One region of the Paenibacillus sp. FSL H7-0943 genome, then DNA from elsewhere that is predicted to be linked to it. Evidence: riboswitches for the same ligand, from Rfam matches in the RefSeq annotation. Region 1 holds a riboswitch; each other region holds the start of a gene.
The links. A riboswitch is a leader RNA that binds a small molecule or an ion and turns the genes downstream of it on or off. The one in region 1 is predicted to bind cyclic di-GMP.

Region 2: linked by a shared signal. The riboswitch ahead of NSQ55_RS10280 (DUF6612 family protein) and the one ahead of NSQ55_RS20690 (thiamine pyrophosphate-binding protein) in region 1 are both predicted to bind cyclic di-GMP.
Region 3: linked by a shared signal. The riboswitch ahead of NSQ55_RS04950 (glycosyl hydrolase) and the one ahead of NSQ55_RS20690 (thiamine pyrophosphate-binding protein) in region 1 are both predicted to bind cyclic di-GMP.

The regions. Positions count from the first base shown of each region.
Region 1 is NZ_CP150148.1:4,706,561-4,712,693, forward strand. It holds gene NSQ55_RS20675 (SDR family NAD(P)-dependent oxidoreductase) at 1-555, opposite strand, end outside; gene NSQ55_RS20680 (YafY family protein) at 712-1,668, shown strand; gene NSQ55_RS20685 (HAMP domain-containing methyl-accepting chemotaxis protein) at 1,790-3,040, shown strand; cyclic di-GMP riboswitch class I at 3,215-3,311, shown strand; gene NSQ55_RS20690 (thiamine pyrophosphate-binding protein) at 3,467-5,107, shown strand; gene NSQ55_RS20695 (carboxymuconolactone decarboxylase family protein) at 5,118-5,486, shown strand; gene NSQ55_RS20700 (hypothetical protein) at 5,692-6,042, shown strand; gene NSQ55_RS20705 (ketoacyl-ACP synthase III) at 6,097-6,133, shown strand, end outside.
Region 2 is NZ_CP150148.1:2,381,655-2,387,787, forward strand. It holds gene NSQ55_RS10260 (pseudouridine synthase) at 1-86, shown strand, start outside; gene NSQ55_RS10265 (Cof-type HAD-IIB family hydrolase) at 348-1,148, shown strand; gene NSQ55_RS10270 (DUF4179 domain-containing protein) at 1,301-2,914, opposite strand; gene NSQ55_RS10275 (RNA polymerase sigma factor) at 2,898-3,416, opposite strand; cyclic di-GMP riboswitch class I at 3,620-3,711, shown strand; gene NSQ55_RS10280 (DUF6612 family protein) at 3,829-4,677, shown strand; gene NSQ55_RS10285 (NADH-dependent flavin oxidoreductase) at 4,790-5,953, shown strand; gene NSQ55_RS10290 (CapA family protein) at 6,032-6,133, opposite strand, start outside.
Region 3 is NZ_CP150148.1:1,145,938-1,152,070, reverse strand. It holds gene NSQ55_RS04955 (glycosyl hydrolase) at 1-555, opposite strand, end outside; gene NSQ55_RS04950 (glycosyl hydrolase) at 707-2,257, opposite strand; cyclic di-GMP riboswitch class I at 2,270-2,349, opposite strand; gene NSQ55_RS04945 (sugar phosphate nucleotidyltransferase) at 2,486-3,859, opposite strand; gene NSQ55_RS04940 (UDP-glucose/GDP-mannose dehydrogenase family protein) at 4,602-5,942, opposite strand; gene NSQ55_RS04935 (glycosyltransferase) at 5,947-6,133, opposite strand, start outside.

The DNA of each region.
Region 1 (6,133 bases):
CTCATTCGATAACCCGTAGGCCATACGCACAAGTGTATGTTTAGAAAGATCATAATAGAAATTTCCTAGATATTTGTAACGATCCCAAAAGGTTGTATGGATGATTAGACCGCCAGCTTTTGCCTCACGCATTAATGGTATTGCATAATAATTTGTTATCAACTGTGCCCTCACACCCGCATTAAACATATTGTCCCAATGCGCTGTAGGAAGCTCCCAGAAAGACTTCTGCTCAATAGGTAAATCGTTGCCGCCCCATACATTATTGACTAAAATATCAAGCTTTCCTTGCTCTGAAGCAATCTGGCGAATGACCGCCTCTGTCTCCTGATCTTTGGTATGATCACATCGTATGGCGCTGCCGGACCCTCCCTCCGCTTTTATTTCCCTAAGTACGTTATCAATGCTCCGCTTGCTATGCTCTGTCCCAAAAGCCTCTGTCGTTCTGCCCGTAATATAAACGAATGCACCTTTCCTTGCCAGCTCCAATGCAATTCCTCTACCAGCACCTCTGCTGCCTCCGGTGACCAATGCTACTTTTCCTTTTAAAGTCATGTTCTCAATCCTTTCTACACTTGTTTTTCTCTAATGTTCTGTATTTAATCCTTACCTTATATAGTATAATTCTTTAATATGACATCAACTGACATATATAATGTAATAATTAATTAAGAACTAGCCAACATTTATTAGGAGGAGGAGTGTCCCTTAATGAGAGCCGATCGTTTGTTATCCATCTTACTTTTGCTGCAAAATCGTGGAAAGATGACGTCCCGTGAGCTAGCCCAGACCTTAGAAGTGTCTGAACGAACTGTGTTTAGAGATATGGAAGCCTTATGTACAGCAGGAATACCTATTCTTGCCGAACGGGGACGTGAAGGGGGTTGGATGCTCACAGAAGGATACCGAACCTCCTTAACGGGTATGAAGCCCTCAGAGATTGCAACTCTGCTGCTGTCCGCAGACTCCTCAATCTTAAAAGATCTGGGTATACAAAACGACTTCTCTTCCGCCGTGCTTAAGCTGGAGGCTGCTTCCCCATCAAGGCCGAATAATCCAGCCAGTTACCTGAGCCAGCGCATTCATATAGATGGTGCCAGCTGGCACCCTTCCGACGAGACATATCCGTTCCTATCTGTCCTGCAGGAAGCTGTTTGGGAAGACCGTAAAGTGAAGATCACTTACCCACGGAATGACGAGATGAAGGAGCGTTTCATTGAACCTCTCGGGTTAGTCGCAAAACGTGGAGTTTGGTATGTAGTGGCACGAACCGAGGGTGAAATGCGGACTTTTCGCGTGTCGAGATTAATACAAGCTGACGCAACTTATGAATCATTTGTCAGACCTGAGGCTTTTGATTTAAAAAGCTACTGGGAACAATCGACTTTAGCTTTTAAAGCAGCACTGCCAAAATATGTAGTGAACTTAAAGGTGAATGAGTCTATTCTTAAAGAATTACAACGTGAAAGATATGTAACTATAACTTTAGTAGAACCCTCTGCTAATACTGGGTGGATGAACGTGGAGGCCGAGTTTAATGCTATAGAATCTGCCTGTCGTATCGTACTCTCTTTCTCTCCTTCAGTTATTGTTTTAGCTCCTATCGAACTAGTAGGGATGGTAAAGTCTGCTATTAAAACAATTTCCACAATATATGAGGAATTTTGACATGAATTCTAAATATCTACTACTTAAAGAAGATTTATGACACTTCTCTATAGACCAATGACCTATAAATCCCCTATAATAACACCATTACATAAAATTTAATAAGGGGGACATTTTACCAATGAGCTGGATGCACAAACTTCCGTTAAAACAAAGAATTGTTGCCGGATGTTACCTCGTTGCCGCACTGTTTGCTATTCCTGTCTTAGTTACGTTAATGATTCTAGGTCAATTTCTCGTAGGAATTATACTAGTAGTTGTTCTTGCAGGTCTGACTTTACCTGTTGCTCGCTTCGTGGAGAGAACGCTTACATCATCTTTTGATGATATTGCTAATGTATCTCACAGTATTTCGAAGGGTGATTTCACTAGCAGAGCGGACGAAAATGGTTCAATGGGTGACGTAAGCCGCTCCTTTAACACAATGATTGATAAGCTCAAGAAGATTTTGACCGATGCATCGCAGATCACCCGTCAAGTTATGGATGCAAGCCGCGGAATCGAAGATAAGAACCAGAACCTGAAAATTGTCATGGCACAAGTAGCCTCTTCTTCTACTGAGCTCGCTCTTGGTGCAAATGAAATATCTACGGATATCGCTGATATGACAGAATCCATTAAAGACATTGAAACTAAAGTATCCAATTATACGAACTCCACCAAAGAAATGAACAGACGTTCAATACATACCTTAGAACTTGTTGAGCAAGGGCGCCAATCCGTAGATACACAGGCTGAAGGCATGCGTAAAAACATAGAGGCTACACAAAAAGTGGCTGATACTATTGAAGCTCTCTCACAAAATGCCCGCGGGATTACGATGATCACCAAGACCATCACAGAGATCGCTGAGCAGACCAACCTGCTGTCACTGAATGCCTCCATCGAAGCTGCTCGTGCCGGAGAGCATGGTCGGGGTTTTGCCGTTGTAGCTCAAGAGGTTCGCAAGCTTGCTGAGGAATCTACGGCATCCACAAAAGAAGTATTCGGCTTGGTCCGCAGCATTGAGTCAGATATTAAACAAGCCATCGATAATATCGCCATCAATGAAGAGGTTGTGCAGGTTCAGAATGAAATGATCACTCAATCTGCCCATATTTTCGCACAAATTGTACAAAGCGTGCAGTACATTACCGAGCAAATCTCTTCATTCTCTGCGGAGAGCGATCTTATGCTAGAAAGTGCCTTGAAAATTTCCAGTGCAATTGAGAATATCTCAGCAATCACCGAAGAAACTGCTGCTGGCACGGAAGAGGTATCGGCGGCTATGAATGAACAGATTAATGCCCTGCAGTCTGTTGCAGAAGAAACGGAAAAAATGACCCAGGCCGTATTTAATCTGCAAAAAACCATTCATATCTTTAAATTCTAGTTCAAAACTATCAACTGCCACCTAAGCTGAGTCTTAGGTGGCAGTTTTTTTCGCGAGGTAAAACTTCATCTCTTGGACAAGACTTTCGTCAAATTTCGAGTTTTTTTAGCGGATTATGTTGACAAAAATTAATGAGGAATATATTGTAAAGGAAAATTATTCTTATCAACTATAAATTAATATTGGCAAAATCCTCGAAAGAGGATGACGCAAAACCATGGATCTACAGCCTCATTTTTTCTTTTGAGGCCATGATTGCCAGGTTGCAGAGGAACCAGGACGGCTGAACTATTGTTCAGTCTTAGCGGTGCCTTATGCCACCAACCTGTGCTTACTATAGAGCACAGGTTTTTACTTTTTGAGTATATTGATCTATCGTATCTATTCGGTAGATTAATAACTAATATATATCAAAAAACTTGTGAGGTGTTTCTTTTGAAGACAGTCGCAGATTACATGGCGGAAGCACTACGTAACCTTGGAGTCACCCATTCTTTTGGGATCATTGGCAAATCCATTTGTCCAATTGTTCTAAAGATGGTGGATTACGGTATTGAATTTATTCCCGGCAGACATGAAGCAAGCTCCGGATTCGAAGCAGCAGGGTATGCGCTGAAAACGGGTAACCTAGGCGTAGCATTTGGTACTTCGGGTCCTGGGGGAACTAACCTGCTTACAGCAGCAGCACATGCGAAAGCTAACAACCTACCTGTCCTATTTATTACCGGCCACCAATCCATTACAGAGCTTGGAATTCCTCAATGTCAGGACTCCACCTCTTTTCTGGCTGATTTAGCTGATATGTTCAGACCTGCCACCTTGTTCAGTAAATTGGTTGAACGTGGGGATCACTTTGGTACTATTTTTAATCATGCGATTTCTGTGGCCCTGACCAAACGGGGTCCTGTTCATCTTTGTATTCCTTTTGATGTACAAACTGAAGTATTGGAAGAATGCAATATAGTAATCCCAGAAAGAGAGTCTCTAATTAGTCAAGCTAATATCGATAGAGTCATCGAAGCTATTCAAGCTGCTAAGAATCCTTTGATTATTGCGGGTAAAGGAATTAACCGCTCCGGAGCACATAAAGAGCTTGCTCAACTCGCAGAAACTTTTAATATTCCTGTAGTAACATCTCCTGGTGGAAAAGGGGCTATAGTCTGGGATCACCCACTCTATCATGGTCCTATTGGCGTTGGCGGTTCGACCCACGGGGACGATTTATTGAATAAAAGCGATTTATTTATAGTGCTTGGATCACGTTTAAGTGATATGACCATCTGTAATCTTAAACGGGAGAATCATCCAGCAACTTTAATTCAATTTGATATTGATCCAACCTTTGTCGGAAAAATACTATTGTCCAAAACGATACCGGTCACTGGGGACCTGCGCGATAATTTGGTGCACTGCCTAAATCATATTGACCCAAGCACAATCACCAAACGTGAGGCTTTGGCCGATGCGGATTATTCAGAAGAGCTTCCAACCCTCAAGAATCTTTCCCTTGCTTCCGTAATGAGCACTTTAAGTGATTTGATCCCTTATAATAATTCAATTTTCGTTGATGATGGAAGTCATGGATTCCACGCTGCAAAATGGTACAAGGTTAAGAAACCGGGCAGCTTTGTTTTTGATGCGTATTTTGCTTGCATGGGTAATTCGATCGGCATGGCTATTGGTGCAAAAGTTGCAGCTCCTGAAGAAACTGTCCTCTGCATTACAGGTGATGGTTGTTTCATGATGCTCGGCGCTGAGATTAACACCGCTGTCTGCAAAGATATCCCTGTTATCTTTATCGTGGTCAATAATAAGCAACTAGATATGGCTCTTAAGGGTATGGAGAAAACCACAGGTCGTATCGATGGAACTCTATATGAAGTACCAATGGACGCCGTGAAATTCGCTGAATCTCTAGGTGCTAAAGGCTACAAATGTGAGACTGCGGATGAATTCACAGCTGCAATTAAAGATGCGGTAGCTCTAAACCATGTTGCCGTTATTGAACTACTAACAGACCGTGATGAAGTCCCTCCGACTGCACACCGTACTTTGAACCTAAACTAGGAGGCTAACCATGAAGGAAAATATCAACAGTGGTCTCAACCACTTCACGAATCTATCAGGAGACTATGGCGCAAAAGCACTAGCTCCAATTAAAGACCACTTCCCTGACTTGGCTGAATTTATTATGGGGAATGCCTATGGCGATATTTTTCAACGTAATACTATAGCCCCTGACTGGAAGGAAATCGCAGTCATTTCATCTTTAATTTCAATGGGTCAATTCGAACAGTTGGGCGTTCATTATGTCATGGCCCTTCGTGTTGGAGTCACCGTAGAACAGCTTAAAGGTATTCTATTACACTTAGTACCCGTTATAGGGGCACCTAGAATCATCACAGCTTTTAATATCCTGCTTGCAACCATAGAAGAAATCCAATAACCCAACAGTTCGACAACAATATACAAAATTCGACTTTATTATTGCATACACTTGAAAAATATGCCTATAATAGAGTCGGAATATCCCATTACTTGCTGTATAGTGTCGAATTTTGACTTTTATAAAACAGCTAAATGGATATACATGGCTGGATATTGCAGTCGAACTGTTTTGGACAAATTCAATCTATGGGAGAGATTTAGGCATGGGAAGTTTCGTTTTGAAGACAGACACTACAAACAAGGTTATTAACATTGAGTTGGATGGAACATTTTCTGAAGAAGATGGTCTAAAATCTATTCAAGCTTATCAACAAACTATCAATCCAATTACTCCAGCTGACTATGAACTAAAAATCGACTGCAGAAAGCTAAATGTAACTGCACCAGATGTTGTACCTCTTTTAGAAAGCTGCTTTGTAATGTTTAAGAATGATGGATTTGTAAAAGTAAATCTAACGCTTGAAAATAACCCGATCCTCAAAATGCAGCTTTCCCGTCTTGGCCGTAAAGCTGGACTCGATAACATCGAGATCATTTCTGCGGTTACAGTCTAGATCTTTTAATCTTAATATGTAGGCCACATTTTACTGCTTTCCTGGAGGCGTATTATGACCGGAATTCGTATTAAAGGCATTGATATCTATC
Region 2 (6,133 bases), 2.3 Mb from region 1:
TGGACGAAAGCCTGCCACTGGGAGCTAGTCGTGAACTTACGCTAGAGGAACTGGCACTCTTAAGTACAGAAGCATTAGAACAATAATATAGAGAAAAAATGGTATGTAAATTGAATTTGGAAACTTGGGATAAGGGAATGGAGTGGCGGAGGGGAAATTTGGAACTGTAAGAGCGATAGCGGCCGCCTTTGTTTCCGGATTTCAACCACTAGTAAACGGTATAAATCAAGAAATCTGGAAACAACAGCGGCTGGAAGTCCAAATATTCACCGCAGTTGCGACTGAAACTTAACTCAAATAGCCAGGTTCAATATATATAGAAAAAGAAAGACAAGGATGGTGGGAGTATGAGATACAAACTGATTGCACTAGATGTAGATGGTACACTGTTGAATGATGATCACCACTTGAGCACTGAGAATAAAGAAGCCATTGCTGAGGTTACACGTCTTGGAGGACAAATCGTGTTATGTACCGGCCGCAGTCCGCAGAACTCGATTCCTTTTATGGAGGAAATGGGGTTGTCTGGTTATGTGCTGGGTCATAACGGAGCTGCAACGGTTCGTGTGAAAGATCGGGAAGTGCTGCATCAATACGGTATGGATGCTCGTGGTCTTGACCCTTATATTGATTATTGTAGAAAGCATGATATTCATTATGATGTGAATACGGCTTTTGATATGTATGTAGATAATGTAGAAAACCTGACCAAAGAAGCCAATTATATGTATGAACACTTCCGTATCGTGCCGGCTACACTGCCAGCATGGGAAGATTTCCGTGAACCGGTTGTTAAGTTTACTGTATTTACACAATCAGAAATCCTTGACGAAGCTGAACGTGAATGGCGCACTTGGACCCATGAGTACAATATTTTGCGCAGTGGTGAATTTTTCGTTGATTTGATGCATCCGGAAGCCTCCAAGGGCAACGCCTTAAAGAATCTGGCTGTGAAGCTGGGAATTCCGCAAGAGGAAGTTCTTTCGATCGGTAATTATTTTAATGATATTTCTATGCTTACATACGCGGGTATGGGCGTTGCGATGGATAATTCTCCGGTTGAGGTCAAAGCGGCAGCGAATGCTGTCACGGGGTCTAACAACGAGCATGGTGTGCGAGATGCGCTGGTTAAATATTGTTTATCTTAATAATGGAAAGCATAAAGCGGACTTGAGTCCGTTCTATGCTTTTTTTGTGGTGAAGGAAATAAAAGAGATACATAAACAGAAATGATTTTATCCATAAATAACCCGCCCTTAGGATTAACTAGAAAGGGCGGGACATAGATTAACTTCCTGTATTAAAGTTTAATTTCCTCGTTCCGGCTAGGATCGCTATATTTATAGATACCAGGGTTCAGTTCGATTTTTTCGTCGAAAGGGATATCTTTGTAGCTATCAATATTAGTTCCTGTAGATATCATGCCCTTAGGTGTAATTTCAGGCACCACTTCTTTGCCATTAATCCGTAACGTAGTTTGGTTAACGCTTTTGAAGCCAGAAGATTTGGATGTTGATTCGACAATCAAATTTTCGCCCTCAGTATAGTAAGTGAATTCAATTTTTAACCCATCGACATCAAGTGAAGTGAACTGCTTTTCTTCTTTAGGTTTGTTTATAGTGATCCAATTCTTAGTAGTATCACGTTTCTCAATGACAGCATCCTTTAATATAAGTTTCATTGGAACATCGGACCAGTCGTTATACCATTCCGGAGATTCGAATTGAAATAAATGCTGGTAGCTTTCGGAATGATCTCCTTTCAAATTCCAACCCCCAGTGATTGTTTGATCACCTATAACCAACTGAGCGGTATTATAGTGGACAATTCCTTTTTTAAGCGAATCATTTTCATCTATTAGAATTTGGATATCCAAAGGGGTAACCACTAGCTGATCTAAGGTTATGCCGGTCTTTTCTTGAAATTCAGGACTGTTATACAGTTTCTTAGTGTAAATCGCCTCACTTGCTTTTTGTCCATCTGCTTTAAAATCGAACTTCCACGTACCTGAAAATCGTTTCGCTTCTTCAATGTAACTAAAATGAAGACTAGCTTCCTTCCAATCTGATTCAGTTATATTGAAAACCTGTTCAATAAATAAATCCGATCCTTCGTTAGGCATGATGGTTGGAATTGCTTCATTCTTTTGACCACCAGTACTAACTACCAAATGTGGATTACCCCGTCCTAAGTCAGATGGTGATGCAGCGACTTTGTAACGGATAATGGTTTGATTGGAAACATGTCGAACGGATTCGATTTGAATGCTTGGATATTGCTTAACTCCAGTATCGATAGTATCCCCTGCTTGATGATTAGATTGTAAGGGAATATTCTGATCACGGTAAAAAATGAGATTCCGTGCTTCAAACCTGTAGTCCTTTTTATCATCCTTTAATGTATCAGGTGTCTCATATACTCCAATGAGTTTCTGGCTTTCAGGATCGTATTCTAAATAACCGTATACCTTTGCCTTGGCACCGGATTCATTAGTCATGATGTTTTCCTCTGTAGCAAATCCAGTATATTTGGATAGATCAGATTTAGTATCAAGTGATAACAGCATTTTCATTTTTTCTCCATCAGTTACAACACCGTTCAAATTCATTGTTACTCCTGAACTGGAAGTTTGAAGATTATACTGTTGACCGATGCCGTTATTTAATGCATTGCTCACACTTCGACCACCAATTTTATCCCAATTAATCGTCATACTAGCGAATACAGGAATGGCTACAAGTAAGAGGCAAGAGAAGACAATACTGATAGGAATAACCTTTTTATTAGACCTAGGAGTATTCTGGGAGGCATGCAGATTTCTTTGACGTTTATAAGCTTCTTGTTCTATGGCAGTCCACATCAAATCATAATCCGGTCGGGGAATATGTTTATCTTTTTCAATATACAGACTCATTACTATTCAGCTCCTTTAGTTGGGTTCCACCCATTCTATTTAGTATTTTAAGTCCCTTGTTCAGTCTGGATTTTACAGTTCCTTCGGGTATGCTCATAACTTTAGAGATCTCGGGTACAGTCAATTCGTTTATAAAACGAAGGACTACTACCATTCTGATTTTGTCGGGAAGCTGACTGTATAACCCTTGTAATTCTTTTTTAGTTTCCTGTCGATCCAAACGTTTTTCTACAGGGTTTGATTCCTCAGACCTGGATAGTAAATAATTACGTACTTCTTTCATCCACCCCGTCTTACGCCTTTTGATCACACTGTTGCACTCATTCGAAGCAATTCGTAAAATCCAAGCTTTCAAGTTTCTTACCTTCGACTTATCCGCTAAGATAACTTTTACAAATACCTCTTGGGAAATATCCTCCGCATCTGCCTGATTTTTCATTAAGTAGTAACAAAAATAATATACTTGTTCTTTATAGAGCTCGAAAATTTCCCGGTCACTCATTTTGCTGCACCCCCTGTCTTTGCTGTTCTCATTAATAAGACTTATAAGCGTATGTAATCGTTCATTTTTCATTTTGATTGTAGTATTTCTTCTGAGTATCATAGCGAATTCGAATGGAAGATAAGTCGTTTACAGGTAATTATAACCATGATAAAATTAGCGGTGGGACATGCGTCCGTAATCTATTAAAACTAATTGAATGTCCGCGTTAAAGGTAAAATCATCGAAAGATGATGACACAAAGCCATGGGTCTAAAACCTTTCGACAGAAGGAAATGATCGCCAGGCCGCCATAGGGATGTCTTATGAAGCATAAAGGATAGCTCTAAGAATATGTAGTCTATTTTGAGCTCTTTTATTATTTCGACCTATACGGCGTTACATTATCGCAAGGGGCCGAAAGGGGAAGTACATGAACAGTTTTTTCAAAACAATAGGTACTAGTTTGGCAGTAGGTGCTTTATTGCTGTCCGGAACGATCGGATGGATGTCTAATCCAGGAGTAGTGTCAGCAGCTACCTCAACAGTAGTAACCGCGGATCAGATGATCAGCAAAGTAACGGCAGCCTCCAAAGCAATAAAGAATTTCCATCTGGATGTGACCAAAAAACAGGATATTCAAAGCGGCGGGGTGCGTATCAGCAACACCAACACTCTGAAGCTGGATATCAACCGTCTGCCGAATTTTGCCGCAGCAGGCACTGTCGCTAGTAGTCTTTTAGAAACATCGTACAGTCTATATGCCAATGACAAGGAGTTTTACTATCTTGTAGACGGAAGTGAACTGATCGATGAATCTGAAGATGAAGGTTACGACGATGACGGGGAGCCAATCGATCCTGATGCACAATATTGGCTTGGACTGGAGAAAACGGAATGGGATGCCTTTTACTCTAAAGGCCAATACGATCCTGTTTCCATGCTTGATTCGGTCAAAAGTTATAAAAAATCCATGAAAGTCAGCACTGCTGGCGCACAAACAGTCTTACAATTCACGGTAACCGATCCGACAGCAGCTAAGGGGATAATCAAACTCTATGACCAGGAGAACCTTTGGGATGGAGAGACAGTTCAACCCAAAAGCGTAACGTGGAAATTATTCGTCAATACTAAGACCTGGCAAACGGAAAAGCTGACAGTCGATCTGAGTTATGTGCTGGTAAGTGATGGAGCCAAAGATACATACACCACGAAAATCGAAGCTAAATATTCCAAAAATAATAAAGGTGCAGCCATTGTAAAACCGGCCGAACTAGAATAATAAGGACGATTCATAACGAGCGAAAAGCGCTGTTCAGCGGAACAGCGCTTTTTGTTGTATCCAACAGCAGTTCTTTATTAGTTGACAAGAATAAATCATTGCTGTAATTTATATGTATGCGCATGTATATAATAATTTATCTAAATATAATTTAATGAAAGTTGGGAAAAAGATGATAGCACTAGACACAGCATTAACTTTTCGCAGAGGGCTGACATTAAAAAACCGAGTGGTTATGGCTCCAATGACCACTCGAATGAGCTTTTATGACGGTGTAGTAACACAAGATGAATTGAAATACTATTCGCTAAGAACGGGCGAAGTAGGTGCGGTCATCACTGCGGCAGCAAATGTACAAGAGGGTGGAAAAGGATGGGAAGGTGAACTTAGTGTTTCCTCCGATGAATTTATTCCTAGCCTCAGCCGATTAGCATCTACTATTAAACGAAATGGAACAAAGGCTATTTTACAGCTATTCCATGCAGGAAGAATGACAGATTCAAAAATATTGCGTGGCGTACAACCCGTCTCCTCCAGCGCCATTGCTGCCGAACGCCCGAATGCAGAAATTCCAAGAGCATTAACAGAAGATGAAATTTTCGGTGTAATTGAGGATTTTAAAAAAGCGACTCAACGTGCTATTCAAGCTGGATTTGACGGGGTAGAAATTCATGGAGCAAACACATATTTAATCCAACAATTCTTCTCTCCACACTCCAACCGTCGTGAAGATCAATGGGGAGGAAGCTTAGAGAAAAGATTTAATTTCATTAACCAATTAGTGGATGCAGTTATTGCTGTCGTTGACAATTCAAAGGTTAAGGATTTTATTGTCGGGTATCGTTTTTCTCCAGAAGAATATGAAGAGCCTGGAATTAAAATCACCGATACCTTTTATCTCATTGATAAATTAGCTGATAAAAAGCTGGATTATCTGCATATTTCATTAGGGGACTTCAAGAAAGTATCTGCATCAGAAGATTTTAAAGAAAAATCAATCCTGCAATATGTGCATGAGAAAATCAATGGCCGTATACCTTTAATTGGGGTAGGAGATATCCGTACCAAACAGGACGCAGAGGACACGTTGACAAATGCTGAATTAGTAGCAGTAGGACGGTCTCTTATCATTGATCCTCATTGGACAAGTAAAGTACTGGAGGGTAAAGAAGATCTCATCAGAAGAGTACTTGCTGATCAAGATAGAGAAGAACTTGTAGTAGAGAATGGTATTCTAGAATTCCTTAAATTAATGATGCCTGATCGTTTACGCTAAACCCAAACACAGTTTTGAGGTCTAAATCTATAACGTTCCGCGGTAAATTCCGCGGAACGTTATTTTTCTGTAACGACTCTATTCCCTCTTTAAGATTGTTGTCGTATGTTTCAACATTCGATTCATGAGATTTCGCCGTTCTGTTTTTATGTCGGTGTCGCTTCTCTTTAATGCGTCGCG
Region 3 (6,133 bases), 3.3 Mb from region 1:
AGCAACCTCGTCTAGATCTGAAATTAGCCTCTTATACTGAGCTGTCCCAGGTGTAACATAAGCATTAAATTTCTCTTGACTGAGACTTCTGTTTACATTGGACCATTCTGGTGAGGTTCCCGGTAAGCTCTGATGGAAGGTCATGGCTACAATGCCACCCTCTTGATGCCATTCAATTGCACTGTCTATAACAGCTTGCCGCTGTTCTGCGATCGTCCCTTCGGATTGATTATTAATCGCCCCTAATTCATAACCATGTAGAACGGCATTTTGTCCCGAAGTATTCTTCAGCTTATGAACCAGTTCATCTGGACTTTCTAGATAATCATGCTGGCCGGACAAGATCCCTTTGCCACGTAGATTCACCAAATTACTCAGCAGTTGCTTGGCTTCTTCAGAAGCCGAAGGATTGCTTGGTATAGCCGGAGGTAGAGAGGAAGAAACACTCATAGCCTTCGGAAGACTTTTAACCTCTCCCCAAGGCAGCAAGGAAAAAATAATAAACACCGGTAACATAGTAAACAACAATCTGTTTTTCTTATAATATTTACGCAAATAAATCCTCCTTTCGGTAGCTGTACTGCCTCCACAGGTGTTAAAAACATACCTGTTATCGGACAATCGTCTTCTGACCTAATGAGGACTATAGCTTAGTAGCTCTGCAATAACGCAGAGCCACTAAGGATCGACCTTTAATTTTCATCAATCAGGAGACATCCGGAAGAAAAAGTGCACTTGCTGGAACTGTCTCTTTAGCTTGACTAGCACTTTCCCACATCAAGCGGACTCTCGCATCGCCTTCATTCTCGTAATACTCCACCTTGATATCATATAGCTGGCCAGCCTTCAGCGTTATAATGCCCTTACGCTCAGTACCACTTTGCTTAGTCCAACTATCAATCACGGATTCCCCATTCACCCAGACACGGATACCATCATCTGAGGTAGTGTAAAATGTATATTGCTCATTATATAATGACTTAATTTTACCGCTCCAACGTATGGAGAACCGATCAATCCCGAGGGCGGCATCCGGCGAGCCTTGCCGCCAATTGAAATCGATTATTGCATCAGTTCTGTTAAGAGCTGCTGCTCCCGACAATTGCATGTTGTTGTAATACTCTCCTGCAAGCCCCTTCGCGAGAGGAATTGCTGCCTCCCCCTCTTCTTCAGAAGGTGCCGGCGCTGGTGCGGCGCTAGGTGTCGGTGACAGACCAGTATTTAATTTATCTCTGGTCAGGGTATAGTTGCTATTCATAAATGTTTTGATTGTGTCTGCACTGTTATTCTCGTAAAGCATTTTTCCCCAGCTCATCATATACGTCCATTTACTTTGCGATTGCTGAAGCTTCTCCAGATTAGGCATTTCACCATTTTCCCCGATCGCAATCGGTTTGCCTGCGGCTAGACTCAATAAGCTGTCATAGTATTTTTGCTGGTAATCATTTTCGTATATATCTGCTGCCAGAATATCTACTTTATCAGCACCTGGATAAGTTAGCGCATAAGGATCTGACCAAACATTGGGAGCATTCGGACTCCACACCCATAACAAATTATTTAATTTATGAACGTTAACAAAACGGTCATACATAATATTCCATAGTTTAGAAAAGTTATTTTTCTTCCCCCACCAGAACCAGTTCCCGTTCATTTCATGATAGGGTCTCCAAAGCACCGGAACATTGGCATCGCGCAAGCTTTTTAAAGAGACGGCCACCTTATCAAGCTCAGCGATCAGATTGTTATATTGCTTGGTACCCGGTGTAACGTAACTATCGAACTCACTCTGGCTAAGTGTTTTTTTCACATTATCCCAGTCATAAGAGGTGCCCGGCAGGTTAGCATGAAAAGTCATAGCTACGATCCCGCCCGCTTTATTCCAGTTGATGGCGCTGTTCACCACATTTTGACGTTGCCAAGCCATCGTTGCTTCGGACTGACCACTGATCGCACCCATTTCATAACCGTGAAGAGCCGCATATTGTCCGCTGGTTCCCTTCAGCATATTGTTAATTTCATCTGGACTTTCTAAATAGTCATGTTGACCGGCAATAATACCTTTTCCTGAGATCGAGTAAAAATAGTTAAGCAGCTTTACGGCTTCAGGTGAGGCACCTGGGGTAACTGGCGTTCCAGAATTTGAAGCAGCTATGACAACAGACGGCGAAATTCCAACAGCAAGCGGAAATGCAGTCAGAAACAGGACGAGTGACAGAAATGCACCAAACAATCGATACGTACGGTAAGCTTTCAAAATAATCTCCCTTTCGGTAGCCAGGCTGCCACTCTTTCGAAGGCCCTATAGCTTTGCGTCCCTACCTTTCGATAGGTTTGCCTTTTCAATTTAAGAGAAATAATCTCTCTTACCGTAAGTATCGACGACAATTAATGATATATTTAGTGTTTTTATGACTTTTTTTGATAATTGAGTCAATTTACCTGTTTCAAGAAATTTTGAATTGGTTAAATAGATAGGTTAGACCTATGAAATGAATTGTTGTAGTTCTATATCATTCCAGTCTAAAGTAATACGTATGTTATCTTCTTCTACTAATTCAGACCCCGTCTGTACCTCTATAAACTCAACATCCGTCAAAGCAAGGATCGCGTGCTTCGTTCCTTCCGGTATACGTACCACGTCCCCAGCCTTCACATTATGTTTTTTCTCATTCAGCACAATACTTGCTTCGCCGCTGACGATTGTCCAAATTTCACTACGCTTGCGATGTAATTGATAGCTGATATTATTCCCCTCGGATATAAAAATCCGTTTGGTCAGCACTTCATTGCCTTCATCATATTTCACATAATCAATAACTTTGTAATGACCCCAACGGCGTTCCTCGTACATCGGTCTTTGTTCAAAGGTCTTCAGCACTTCTTTAATCCGTGGGCTCTCAGCTTTATGGGTAACTAGAATCCCATCCGGGCTAGCCGCAATGATCAGATCCTTCGCACCAATTACCGTAATCGGAATGTCCAGCTCATTAATCAAGCAAGTCCCCTCAGAATCCGCCGTCACAAAACCTTTTCCTACATGCTTGCTGCTCATTTCCTCTGTCAGCGTATTCCACGTTCCAAGATCCTTCCAGAATCCATCATACGGCTGCACCACAATATGTTCTTCTTTCTCCACCACTTCATAATCAAAGCTGATGGAAGACAATAGCTTATACTGCTTCTGCAATTCTTCATATCCTAAAGGCAACCCTTTACGCTGCAAAATATCTAACAAGTACCCTAAGCGGAAGGCAAACACGCCGCAATTCCACAAGGCATTTTGCTCGATGAGCTGTTCTGCTTGTATGCGGTCTGGTTTCTCTTGAAAGTGACTCACCTTCATAAAACCATTTTCCCCCGCCTCTTCGGTAGTAGGAATAATATATCCGTATTTCTCTGAGGCATGTTCAGGAACAACACCCATTAGAGCCAGATTTGCTCCACTTTCCAGCATGGTCTCCTCAAGCATAGCTATGGTATCGAAAAAGGATGCTTCTACATAAGGGTCAACAGGCAATATTGCTACCGTCTCCGCTGGAGAAACACCTGCCACTGAATAAAGATAGGTAGCTGTTAAGGCGATAGCCGGAAAAGTATCCCGACGCTCCGGTTCAACGATAATCGGCACATGACTTCCCAGCTGGCTTTGTATCATTTCTACTTGGCCACGGCCGGTGGCCAGATAAGATGATTCTGCCATCCCTGCTTCCTCCAGCTGTCTCCAGACACGTTGTACCATGGATTCTGGTTCACCTTGAGGGCTTTCAAGTACCTTTAGAAATTGCTTTGAACGTGAGTCGTTGGACAACGGCCATAACCGTTTACCTGAACCGCCTGATAGAAGTACCATTTTCATAGAATGAACCCTCCTTGAATTATGGAAATCGAGCATATTTGAATTGTTATCAAAACGTCAGCTTCCACTTAGCCTTATTTCGAGCGGATGCACTAAAAAAATTTGTTAGGTAGAAACCACTCCAAGGGATTTTGGACTTCCGATCGCTGTTATCCTCAGATTTCCTGATTGAACCGCTTCTCGCGGTAGAAATCCGAGGATAGCATATGCTTTCGAAGCTAGCTTTCCTACGGAAATCTTTCGGGCGAACACTCCGTTTCTACAGTTCCAAATTCCCTTTCCGTTCTTCACCTAACCAACTTTTTCTTAATACTTGATCCGTGCGTACCGGGCTGTACCAGCCGGAAGCAAGCACGTTTTTCTAAAGATTTGCTTCTGCTCTGGGGGAGGCAGCTGCAACTGCAACAACTGTAAGAACAACTGCAACTACAAGAGCAAGACTAGTTGCCACCACAGAGACAATGACAACTACAACTACAAATGCTACTGCTACTGCGGTATATAATCAGAGTACCTAACTTTATAAATTGCTTAGAAACTTAAGATAAGGGAACGGAGTGACGGAGGGGAATTTTGGAACTGTAAGAGCGTTAGCGTCCGCCTTTGTCTGCGGATTTCTACCGCTATCAGCGGTTAAAATCAGGAAATCTGCAGACAACAGCGGCTGGAAGTCCAAACATTCTCTGGAGTCACGGCTCATCCCTAAATAGAAAAAACACAAGTTCAATCAATATAACTTAGATTAAACCGCTCCAGCCACACTAGCAGAATAACCGCTCAATCCACCCATCTGCGGGCGACCGACAGAATGATAAACGAGGCCGGTACCCTCGATTTGCTCCTTGGAATACACGTTGCGTCCATCAATCAGCACCCCATTGCGCATGCTTTTCGCCAGCTGATGCAGATCAATGTCCTTCAGTAGGCTCCAATCGGTCAAGAGGCATACGGCATCGCTGCCCTCAGCCGCTTCCTCAGGCAGATTGCACCAGCGAAGCTGCGGATGATCATATTGCTGCCTGAAATTTGTAGCTGCGATTGGATCATATAGTTTGACTGTTGCCCCTTCAGCCACCAGTGCCTCAACAATCTCTCTGGCAGGAGCTTCGCGGACATCATCAGTATTAGGCTTAAAGGCAAGCCCCCATATCCCAATCGTCGAACCGCGCAGGCTGCCAAGTGATTCATGCAGCTTGGAGATGATCATAAACCGTTGTCCCTTGTTCACTTCGACTACAGATTTCAATAATTTGAATTCGTAATCGACGTTGCCCGCAATTTGAATGAGCGCATTAGTGTCTTTCGGGAAACAGGAGCCTCCATAACCGATACCAGCCTGCAGGAAGGATGACCCGATTCTTTGGTCCATACCCATTCCTTGTGCTACCTCGGTTACATCAGCTCCCACTTTTTCACAAATATTGGCGATCTCATTAATAAAGGAAATCTTCGTGGCCAAAAATGCATTCGAAGCATATTTGATCATTTCAGCACTGCGTATATCTGTTACAAATACATTTTCTGTGAAACCCTTATGAAGCTCGCGCATTGTTGGTTCCAGCTCTGGATTATCAAGGCCAATGATAATTCTATCAGGATGGAGGGTATCGCGAATCGCTGACCCTTCACGTAAAAACTCAGGTGCAGACACGATATCAAAAGAATGTTGGGTATACTTAGAGATCATTTGAGAGATTTTTTCATTTGTTCCTACTGGAACTGTAGATTTAGTCATTATAATTTTGTGCCCTTCCATCGCTTTGGCGATTTCAGCGGCTGCACCCTCAATGTAGGTTAAGTCTGCTTCACCGTTAGGCAATGATGGCGTACCTACAGCAAGAATGATAATATCTGAACGGCGCACCGACGCTTGAAGATCTGCAGAAAAAGATAACCGTTCCTCACGAAGATTCAGTTCAATCAGTTCCTCGATTCCCGGCTCATAGATGGGCGATTCCATCTGTTTCAGCTTCTTAATCTTTTCCTCGTCCTTATCCACACAGATGACATGATGTCCGCCCAGTGCAAAGCACACGCCAGATACAAGACCCACATACCCAGTACCGATTACTGTCAGCTTCATATAATCATCCTCCTTTTAGAAAATTGACGTACGCCTGCTCAACATACTGCTTGAACTTAACCATAAACGCCTGCTCATCGAATTTACGTGCATGCTCCATAATTTGATCGATATCCCAAGCGTAGGACTCTACTTCATAAATAGCCTTAAGTAGATCCTCCACTTCTTGATGCTGAAAGAACACACCATTT